2 regions of the Kitasatospora sp. NPDC058190 genome follow, and region 2 is predicted to be linked to the other one. Evidence: riboswitches for the same ligand, from Rfam matches in the RefSeq annotation. Region 2 holds a riboswitch; the other holds the start of a gene.

What was found. Region 2 has a riboswitch for guanidine ahead of ACFVWU_RS01215 (DMT family transporter). Riboswitches for the same ligand answer to the same signal wherever they lie in the genome.
Positions count from the first base shown of each region.
Region 1: another riboswitch for guanidine. It lies ahead of ACFVWU_RS02420 (MBL fold metallo-hydrolase); the one in region 2 lies ahead of ACFVWU_RS01215 (DMT family transporter).

Region 1 is NZ_JBHVVI010000003.1:120,491-125,291, reverse strand. Features, by position in the region: partial or broken gene ACFVWU_RS02435 (DHA2 family efflux MFS transporter permease subunit) at 1-586, shown strand, start outside; gene ACFVWU_RS02430 (hypothetical protein) at 513-1,067, opposite strand; gene ACFVWU_RS02425 (Uma2 family endonuclease) at 1,158-1,709, shown strand; gene ACFVWU_RS02420 (MBL fold metallo-hydrolase) at 1,716-2,570, opposite strand; guanidine-III (ykkC-III) riboswitch at 2,583-2,649, opposite strand; gene ACFVWU_RS02415 (DUF397 domain-containing protein) at 2,712-2,909, opposite strand; gene ACFVWU_RS02410 (Scr1 family TA system antitoxin-like transcriptional regulator) at 2,906-3,721, opposite strand; gene fes (enterochelin esterase) at 3,796-4,801, opposite strand, start outside.
Region 2 is NZ_JBHVVI010000002.1:54,995-59,795, forward strand. Features, by position in the region: gene ACFVWU_RS01205 (xanthine dehydrogenase family protein molybdopterin-binding subunit) at 1-2,241, shown strand, start outside; tRNA gene ACFVWU_RS01210 (tRNA-Cys) at 2,345-2,416, opposite strand; guanidine-III (ykkC-III) riboswitch at 2,500-2,565, shown strand; gene ACFVWU_RS01215 (DMT family transporter) at 2,610-2,924, shown strand; gene ACFVWU_RS01220 (MFS transporter) at 3,074-4,513, shown strand; gene ACFVWU_RS01225 (hypothetical protein) at 4,517-4,801, opposite strand, start outside.

The sequences.
Region 1 (4,801 bases), on a different contig from region 2:
TTCGTCCTCCCACTGCTCTACCAAGCCGCCCGCGGGGCCTCGGCGTTGGACGCCGGGCTGAGCGTCTTCCCGGAGGCGATCGGCCTGATGGCCGCCTCCCAGGTCGTCGACCGGCTGCTGCCCAGGCTCGGGCCGCGCCGCCTCGCGCTGCCCGCGCTGCTGCTGGCGGCGCTGGTGCTGGCCTCGCTCGGCTTCGCCGAAGACCCTTGGGTGGTACGGGCGTTGATGTTCGCCGTCGGGCTGGTGCTGGGCACCGCCGTACTCACCGTCCAGATCGCCGGCTTCGCCGACGTCCCCCCACTCGCCATGGGCCGGGCGATGGCCCTCTTCACCATCCTCCGCACCCTCGGCGGCGCCCTCGGAATCGCCGCCACGGCCGCCCTGCTCGGCGCCCTCGCAGAGGGCCCGGACCCCGCTCCCTACCGTGTCGCGCTCGCTCTCGCCGGAGCCCTGGTCGCCGCCGGAGCCCTACTGGCCGCGCGGCTACCCGCCCAACCCCCGTCCGACTGACCTCAGCTCGTCCGGCCGGGCGCAACCGCCGCCCGGCCGGACCACCACACCGACCCGAGCAGCAGCACGCCGGGCGCGATCCCGGCCACCAGCGCGACGAGCGCGGCGGCGGCGCCGCAGAAGGCCAGCACCAGGCCGACCACCCCGCAGGCCGCCATCCCGCCACCGAGCGTGCGCAGTTCAGGCCTGCGCCAAACGGTCGCGAGCCCGACGAAGTGCACGCCGACCACCACGGCGATCCACCCCACCGTCGCCTGTGGGGTGTGCAGCACTCGGTTGATCACCGCCAGCCCGGCGGCGACCGCCACCACCTCGGCCAGGACGACCAGCCAGTACCGTCCGCCGAAGCTCGTGCCCGTGGATCCGCCACCGCTCTCGGTCGCTTGGGGCCGGCGCCGTCCGAAGAGGACGAGCCCGAGGAACGTGGCCACACCGATCAGGCGCAGGGGGATGGCCACCCCTGCCGGCAGTGCTCCCGCGTTGGCCTCGATGAAGACGAGCCCGAAGCCAGCGCCGACGAGCCGGCCAACGTGATCTTTAGTCATGTCGGCCAGCATTCCAGTCAAGACACGTTTGGGCAGGGGATGTGATGTCCTCCCGGTCTGCCCTTGCTGTCGTACGGTGGCTGGAGCACTGGAGGAGATCGCATGAATCCCGAGCGCTACCGTCTTCTCGAAGAGGCCCGACGGAGCCTTCCCGACGGCTACAAGGTCGAGTTGTCCGGCGACGTCATCGTCATGCAGGCGTCTTCGTCGTCGATTCACCAGCTGAACCTCGCCCTCGTCCAACGACAGTTCGAGGCCCACTGTCCGGCCGGGTACTTTCCGACCGGCAACCGCGACCTGTTCTCGTCAGAGGTCGGAGCCGTGAGGAACCCGGATCTCACCTACCTGCCCGTAGACGTCGTCGACCTTGCCGGGCACAACATCCCTGCGGAACTGGCTCTGATCGCGGTCGAGATCGTTTCCCCGTCGAACCCGGACAACGACTGGGCCGGGAAGGTCCGCGACTACCCTCGTATGGGCTTCCCGCTCTATCTGATCGTTGACCCACGGCAGAAGACAGTCACCCTGTTCTCCGAGCCGAATCGCGATCGCTACCACACCAGGACCGAAAGGGAATTCGGCGAGCGGATCCACATCCCCGAGCCGTTCGACTTCGACCTGGACGTGTCGGCGCTCGTTCCCTATCGGGACTGACCCGCCTCAGCCGTTCGGCCAGAGGATCAGGTCGTCCAGCGGGTGGCGGCGCGGCCGGTCGCCCAGTTCGGCGACGGCCGCGCGGATGCGGTGCAGGTGGTCGACGGTGAGCTGGAGCGGGGGTTCGTCGGGCTGGTAAGTGGCGCGGATCGGGTAGTCGACGCCCGGGGTGCGGGTCATCTCGATGTGGCAGCCGAGGACGTACGTCACCGGGCGGCTCTCGCTGAACTCGACCAGCCGCTTGACGGTGCGACCGAAGGCGGGCCAGTCGTTGATGTAGAGCCGGCCGGGGTAGACGGTGTCGCCGGTGAGCAGGAAGCCCGTCCACGGGTCGTAGTAGGTGACCGCCGCCTCGTGGTGCCCCGGGGTGGCCAGGCACTCCAGCACCCGCCCGCCGCCGAGGTCGACCCGGGCCACCGCCTCGGCGTCCCGGTCGAAGCCGAAGTACGGCCAGGCCGTGGGAAGATCGGCACCGACCAGGGTGGTTGCGGGCCGGTCGGCGAACTGGCCGTCGCCGGCGATGTGGTCGCCGTGCGGGTGGGTGTGGAGCACGAGCAGCCGGTACTCGTCCCGCGGGTTGCGGGTGAGCCATTTCGCGATCAGATCGTCGACGGTCGCACGCAACGGGAAGTACTCGGACTCCGCCGTCGCCCCGGTGTCGATCAGCACGGCACGTTCCGCCCCGAAGAGCAGGAACAGGAACGGCGCCTCGTAGTTGACCGCCTTGTTCTGCCGGAGGATGACGGTGTGCTCGTCGTACTCGTGGACCTGGATGTCCGCGTCCGTGTTGTGCTTCGCGGACGGCGAGCCGTGGATCCACCGCACGTCTAGCGGACGAGCGACCGGTGCACCGACAGCCATGACGCCTCCCTGAGTGCGTCGTCTTGGCGGACCGGGTACGGCGCACATCTCGTCCGGGGCGGTGCCGCTGCGCCGCCCCGGGGACGCTAGCACGAGCGGAGTGGACGCTCGTATCGGAATCCCTCGGCTCTACCGGTGGATTCAGCGCTCCAGAGGAGAAACGTCTCGGGCGAGCTGGACGAAGTCGGTCCACGCCTCAGGGGTGAAGCAGAGCTGTGGGCCAGTCCTGTCCTTGGAGTCGCGGACGTGGACGGCGGCTGGGGTGAGGGCGATCTCGACGCAGGCGCCGCCCTCGGTGCTGCTGTGGCTGGACTTGAACCAGGTCAATTGGGTGTTCATAGCTCCTCCGCCAACTTGCCGATGAACTCTGCCGAGGCCCCGGGGTTGAGGGCTCGCCGAAGGATCATTGCATGGCGTTGGCTCAGGAGCTCCACCTTTCCCGGGTCGGCGTGGAGCATCCCCATTGCATGGCCTTCCTCATAGGCGAGCCGCTGATGCTCCGCAGTGTCCAGCAGAATGAATGGTCCGTTCAAGCCGGGGTGCGCGCCGCAGCTTGGTACTACCTGGATTTCGATGTGGCGTGGATTGCCTGCAGTGAGCAGGTGGAGCAACTGGCGCTTGTGTGCGTCAAGGCTACTGATCGGATGGCGGAGCGCTGCTTCGCTGATCAGAAAGTTGAACGACTTGGTTTGGGTTTTCAACAGGACCTGGCGCTCAAGCCGTGCTGCGACGCGTTCCTCGACGGTCTCGTCGTCCAGCGGTGGCCAGTTCGAGAGGAGGAGGGCCCGGACGGTTTCCTCCGTCTGTAGGAGGCCCGGAATGAGCAGTGTTGCGAACCAGTTGATGACAATGCACTCTGCCTCGTATCGCATGTAGTCCTCAGCGAAGTGCGGGTACTTCTCGGGCTTCAGGTAGTCCGCCCCCGAAACGAGGAGCCCCTTCGCGTCGCAGAACTCGTCTGCCACCTGTAGCAGGTGCAGCGACGGTTTGCGCCGCCCGGCCTCCATCGATCGGAGGCTCTCGTAGCTGTACCCGGCCCGAGCCGCCAGGTCCTCGCGGCTGACTCCAGCGCGGGTGCGCCAGAGCTTGATCTGGTTGCCGCAGTACAGCCATGACATCGGCGGCGGCGTGGCGGACGAGGACGCGTTCATCGCTGACCCCCCAGGTCACTCGGTGTGGGTTCCGACGCTAGATCCCCAAGGGTCTGGGAGGTATGCGAATCGACCTAAATGGTCCTTGTGGGTGACCCCAGCAGGTGCGCGAGGCCATCAGCGAGGCCGCCGCGCCAGCAGGCGTAGTCGTGGCCGCCGTTGAACTCGCGGTACTCGACCTCGTACCCCCGGGCCGTGAGGACATCGCGCAGGTGCCGGTTCTGCGCGAGCAGCATCCACTCCTGGAGGCCGACTTCGACGTAGAACCGCGCCGCCCGCCGCTGCCCGGCCGCGAATTGGCGGGTCAGCCACTCGCTGCCCGCGTCGAACTCCGTTCCGTCCGGCCACCAGAACGAGCCGGACTGGGAGAGCGCGTTGCCGAACCGGTCCGGCCGCCGGAATGCGGCGAAGGCGGCGGTGAGGCCGCCCGCGCTCTGGCCGGCGATCACGGTTGCGGCCGGGGCCAGCGCGGCATCGAACTCGACTGCCGCCCGGGGGAGGAGCCGGTCGGCGAGCAGGTCGACGAAGGCCGGGTTGCAGCTCAGGTCCGCCGGCCGTGCCGGGCCCATGGTGTGGACCAGCAGCGCCACCGTGGGCGGGATCACGCCGTCCGCCGTCAGGTTGTCGAAGGTGTCGCCGACGGACAGCACCCCGCCCCACATCTCGCCGTCCAGCAGCACCGCCACCGGGTACGGCCCCGCATCGTGCCCGGCCGGGAGGTGGACGTCCACCCGCCGCCCGGCGACCGTGTGGGCGAGGGTGCGCCCGCGCGGCACGCCGTCCCGCCGCTGGACGTACGGCTGGGCGGGCGCCTCCGGCAGGCTGAGCACCGAGGACGGATGGCGTCCGTCGCGGGCCGGCAGTCGGGGTTCGCCGTCGAACGGGTCGGGGCGGGCCTGGTCGAGGACGCGCAGCCAGTCGGCCCGTGTGGTGCCGGGGGTCTCGCCCCGGAAGGGGTGGAGTTGGTAGGAGGCCCGGTGGTCGGCGCGCAGCCGGTAGGTGAGCCGCCACTGCTCGCCCTCGCGGGCCATCAGGTGCGGGGTGAGGTCCCCGGCGTGCCGGTCCTTGTCGGTGACGGTG
Region 2 (4,801 bases):
CCGCTGCGCAGCGACGCGCTGCCCAAGGCGCTCGGCATCTACCCGTACGCGGCCGACCTGTGGGCCGAGGGGCTGCTGTGGGGCGCGGTGCTGCGCTCGCCGCACCCGCACGCCCGGATCCGCGGCATCGACACCTCGGCCGCGCTCGCCCTGCCCGGCGTGCACGCCGTGGTCACCGCCGCCGACCTGCCGCCGGGCCCGGACGGCACCCCCGACGGCGCCCCGGCCGGCCCGATCGTCGCCGACCGGCCGGTGCTGGCCTCCGGCGTGGTGCGCCACCACGGCGAGCCGATCGCCGCGGTGGCCGCCGACCACCCGGACACCGCCCGGCTGGCGGTCGGCCTGATCACGGTCGACTACGAGCCGATGGAGGCCGTGACCGACCCCGAGCAGGCCTTCACCGCGCCGCCGCTGCACCCGGACGGCAACCTGTTCCGCCACCTGCCGCTGCGCGCCGGGGACCCGGAGGCGGTCGGTGAGATCGTCGTCGAGGGCCTCTACCAGGTCGGCCGGCAGGACCCGGCCCCGCTCGGCGCCGAGGCCGGCCTGGCCGTACCGCGCCCGGACGGCGGCGTCGAACTGCACCTGTCCTCCACCGACCCGCACGGCGACCGCGACCGCACCGCCGCCTGCCTGGGCCTGGAGCCGGACCGGGTCCGGCTGGTGGTCACCGGCGTGCCCGGCGCCACCACCGACCGCGAGGACCTCGCCTTCCAGGTCACCCTGGCGCTGCTGGCGCTGCGCACCGGCCGCCCGGTGAAGATGACGCTGACCCGCGAGGAGTCCTTCCACACCCACGCCTCGCGTCACCCCGCGCTCCTGCGCTACCGCCACCACGCCGACGCCGAGGGCACGTTGGTGAAGGTCGAGGCGCAGATCCTGCTGGACGGCGGCGCCTACGCGGACGTCTCCGCCGAGGCGCTGGCCGCCGCGACGGCCTTCTCGGTCGGCCCGTACGTCTGCCCGAACGTGTTCGTGGACGCCTGGGCGGTGCGCACCAACAACCCGCCGGCCGGGCGGATGCGCGGCGAGGGCGCGCTGCAGGCCTGCTTCGCGTACGAGTCGCAGATGGACCAGCTGGCCGCCCGGGTGGGCGTGGACCCGGTGGAGATCCGCCGTCGCAACGCGATGTCCACCGGCGACCCGATGCCCACCGGGCAGGCCGTCACCTGCCCGGCGCCGGTGAAGGCGCTGCTGGACGCGGTGGCGGCCGAGCCGCTGCCGGCCCTGCCGGTGGACGACCCGGACGCCGAGTGGCTGCTGCCGGGCGGGCCCGGCGGCGCCGGGGACCCGTCGGCGGTGCGCCGCGGCATCGGCTACGCCGTCGGCATGGTGCACATGCTGGGCGCGGAGGGCGAGGACGAGGTCTCCACCGCCACCGTGCGGGTCAGCGGCGACCACGCCACGGTGATCTGCGCGGCCGTCGACGCCGGGCAGGGCTTCGCCACGCTGGCCCGCCAGATCGTGCAGACCGTGCTGGGCGTCAGCGAGGTCTACATCGCACCGGCCGACAGCGACCAGTCGATCGCCGGGCCCTCCGCCCGCGGCCGGCACACCTGGGTCTCCGGCGGCGCGGTCGAGCGGGCCGCGCTGATGGTCCGCCACCAGCTGCTGCAGCCGATCGCGGCCAACTTCGGGATGTCGGCGGAGCTGCTGCAGATCGCCGACGGCAAGATCACCTCCTATGACGGGGTGCTCGGCATGCCGGTCGCCGAGGCGCTGGAGGGCAAGGAGCTCTGGGCCACCGCACAGTGCCGCCCGCACCCGACCGAGCCGCTGGACGAGTCCGGGCAGGGCGACGCCTTCGTCTCCATCTCCTTCTGCGCGATGCGCGCGGTGGTGGACGTGGACATCGAGCTGGGCACCGTTCGGGTGGTCGAGATGGCCGTCGCCCAGGACGTCGGGCGGGCGCTGAACCCGCGGCAGATCGAGGACCGGATCGAGGCCGGCGTGGCCCAGGGCGTGGGCCTGGCGCTGATGGAGGACCTGCAGACCTCGGGCGGGGTGCTGCTCAACCCCTCGCTGACCGGCTACCGGCTGCCCACCTCGCTGGACACCCCGGAGGTGCGGATCGCCGCTCTGCTGGAGGAGCGGGACGTGGTCGCCACCTTCGGGGCCAAGGCGGTCAGCGCCGTCCCCGCAGTGGTCGCTCCGTCGGCCGTCGCCGCCGCCGTCCGGGCCGCCACCGGCCTGCCGGTCGGCCGGCTGCCGATCCGGGCGGAGGACGCGGTCACGGCCTGACCGGAAAGGCTGACCGGAAAGGCTGACCGGAAAAGTCTGGCCCGAAAAGCGCGAAGGGAATTGCCGGTCGACGTTCCGAGTCGACCGGCAATTCCCTTTTCCGAGGCCGTGGCGGGAATTGAACCCGCGTTCACCGCTTTGCAGACGGTCCCCTGAACCACTCGGGCACACGGCCAGTGAATTCAGGATGGCGGAGCCGGGGAATGGGGTCAACGAAGTTTTGTAAATTCTGTATGGCAATGTGTGCTACCGTCGGAGGCGGTGGCTGTTTTCCCGCCACCCCGGACGAGCGCGTCGTACCCGGTGACGACAAGACGACGCAGTTCAGCGGCAAACCGGCCGCTGTGGACTGCGGAGGTACGGCCGTCATGGCTTGGCTCGTTCTGGTCGTCTCGGGTCTCCTGGAGACCGTGTGGGCGGTGGCCCTGGAATCGTCCAGGGGTTTCTCCCGCCTCGTTCCCAGCCTCGTGTTCGGCGTCGCCCTGCTGCTCAGCATGGGCGGGCTGGCGTACGCGATGCGCACCATCCCGATCGGCACCGGGTACGCGGTCTGGGTCGGCATCGGCGCGGTCGGCACCGCGCTCTACGGCATGGCCGCCCTGGGGGACCCGGTGACCGTGGCCCGGATCGGCTGCCTGCTGCTGATCGTCTCCGGCGCGGTGGGGCTCAAGGTGCTGCACTGAGCCCCGGCCCGCTGCCCCGGCCCGCTGCCCCGGCCCGCTGTCCCGGTCCGCCGTCCCGGTCCGCCGCGCCGGTCCTACGCCTGCGGACCGATCCGATCACCGACTCGGGTCAGGGGTCATCGAGGCGGACGGCTCTTACGATGTTACGTATGACCACTGCCTCCCCCACCTCGGTCGACTCCACCCCGATACCCGACGGCACCGACCCCGGCGGCGGGGTCCTCGGTGGCCGCCACCGGGCGCTGACGCTGGGAATCGTGTCGGTGGTCCTGGTGATCGCCTTCGAGGCGACCGCGGTCAACACCGCGATGCCGACCGCGGCCCGCCAGCTGCACGGCCTCGGGCTGTACGCCTTCGCCTTCTCCGGCTACTTCACCACCACGCTGTTCGCGCTCGTCGTCTCCGGGCAGTGGTGCGACCGGCGCGGGCCGCTGCGGCCGCTGTTCACCGGCATCGCGGTGTTCGGCGCCGGCCTGGTGGTGGCCGGCACGGCGCCCGGCATGTGGGTGTTCGTGGCCGGGCGGGCGATCCAGGGCCTGGGCGGTGGGCTGGTGATCGTCGCGCTGTACGTGGTGGTCGGCCGGGCCTACCCGGAGCGGCTGCGCCCGGCGGTGTTCGCGGCCTTCTCCTCGGCCTGGGTGCTGCCCTCGATCGTCGGGCCGCTGGTCTCCGGGGCCGTCACCCAGCACCTCGGCTGGCGCTGGGTGTTCCTGGCGGTGCCGGTGCTGATCCTGCTGCCGCTGGTCGTGATGGGCCCGGCGCTGGCCCGCTCGGAGCGGGAGCACCCGGTGCTCAAGGGCGCGGACTTCGACCGCCGGCGCACCCTGCTGGCCGCGATGGCCGCGGTCGGCGCCGGCCTGCTCCAGTACGCGGGCCAGCGCCGCGACCTGATCGGGCTGGTCCCCGGGATCGCCGGGGCGGCGCTGCTGGTGCCGGCGGTCCTCGGGCTGCTGCCGAAGCGGACCCTGCGGGCCGGGCGCGGGCTGCCGACGGTGATCCTGCTGCGCGGGGTGGCGGCCGGGGCGTTCTTCGCGGCCGAGGCCTTCATCCCGCTGATGATGACCACCCAGCGCGGCCTCTCGCCGACGCTGGCCGGGCTGACCCTGACCAGCGGCGGGCTCTCCTGGGCGCTGGGTTCCTGGTTGCAGGGGCGGCCCGGGGCCGAGCGCTACCGCGAGGCGATGATCCGGTGCGGCTTCGTGCTGACCGCGGCGGCGATCGCGGGCGCCGCGCTGGTGCTGGTTCCGGGGGTGCCGGCCTGGGCGGCCTCGGTGGCCTGGGGCGTCGGCGGCATCGGGATGGGCCTGGCGGTCGCGAGCGTCAGCGTGCTGATGATGAAGCTCTCCGCGCCGGAGGACGCCGGGGCCAACTCGGCCGCCCTGCAGGTGAGCGACGCGCTGGGCAACGTGCTGCTGACGGGCCTGGCCGGGGTGCTGTTCGCGGCGCTGGGCGGCGGCTCGCTCGCCGTCGCCCACGAGAGCGCCGAGGCCGCGGGCTCGCCCGGCGCCTTCGCGGTGATCCTGCTGGTGATGGCCGGGGTGGCGCTGCTGGGGGCGCTGCTCGCCGGCCGGGTCCGCACCCGGTCCTGACGCTCAGCCCGCGGTGGCGGTGGGGGAGGGGGCCGGCGGCGGCGCCCCCGGGGTGCCGAGGAGGCCCTCCCAGCCGCCGGCCGGGGACTGGCCCGGGCCGAGGCTCTGCAGCTTGCGCAGCACCGCCGGGTCCTGGGCGTCCAGCCAGTCCACCAGCTGGCGGAAGGAGACCAGCCGGACCTCCGGCTTGTCCGCGATGGTCTTGAGCACGTCCTCGACGGCGTTCATGTAGATGCCGCCGTTCCACTCCTCGAAGTGGTTGCCGATGATGTACGGCGCCCGGTTGCT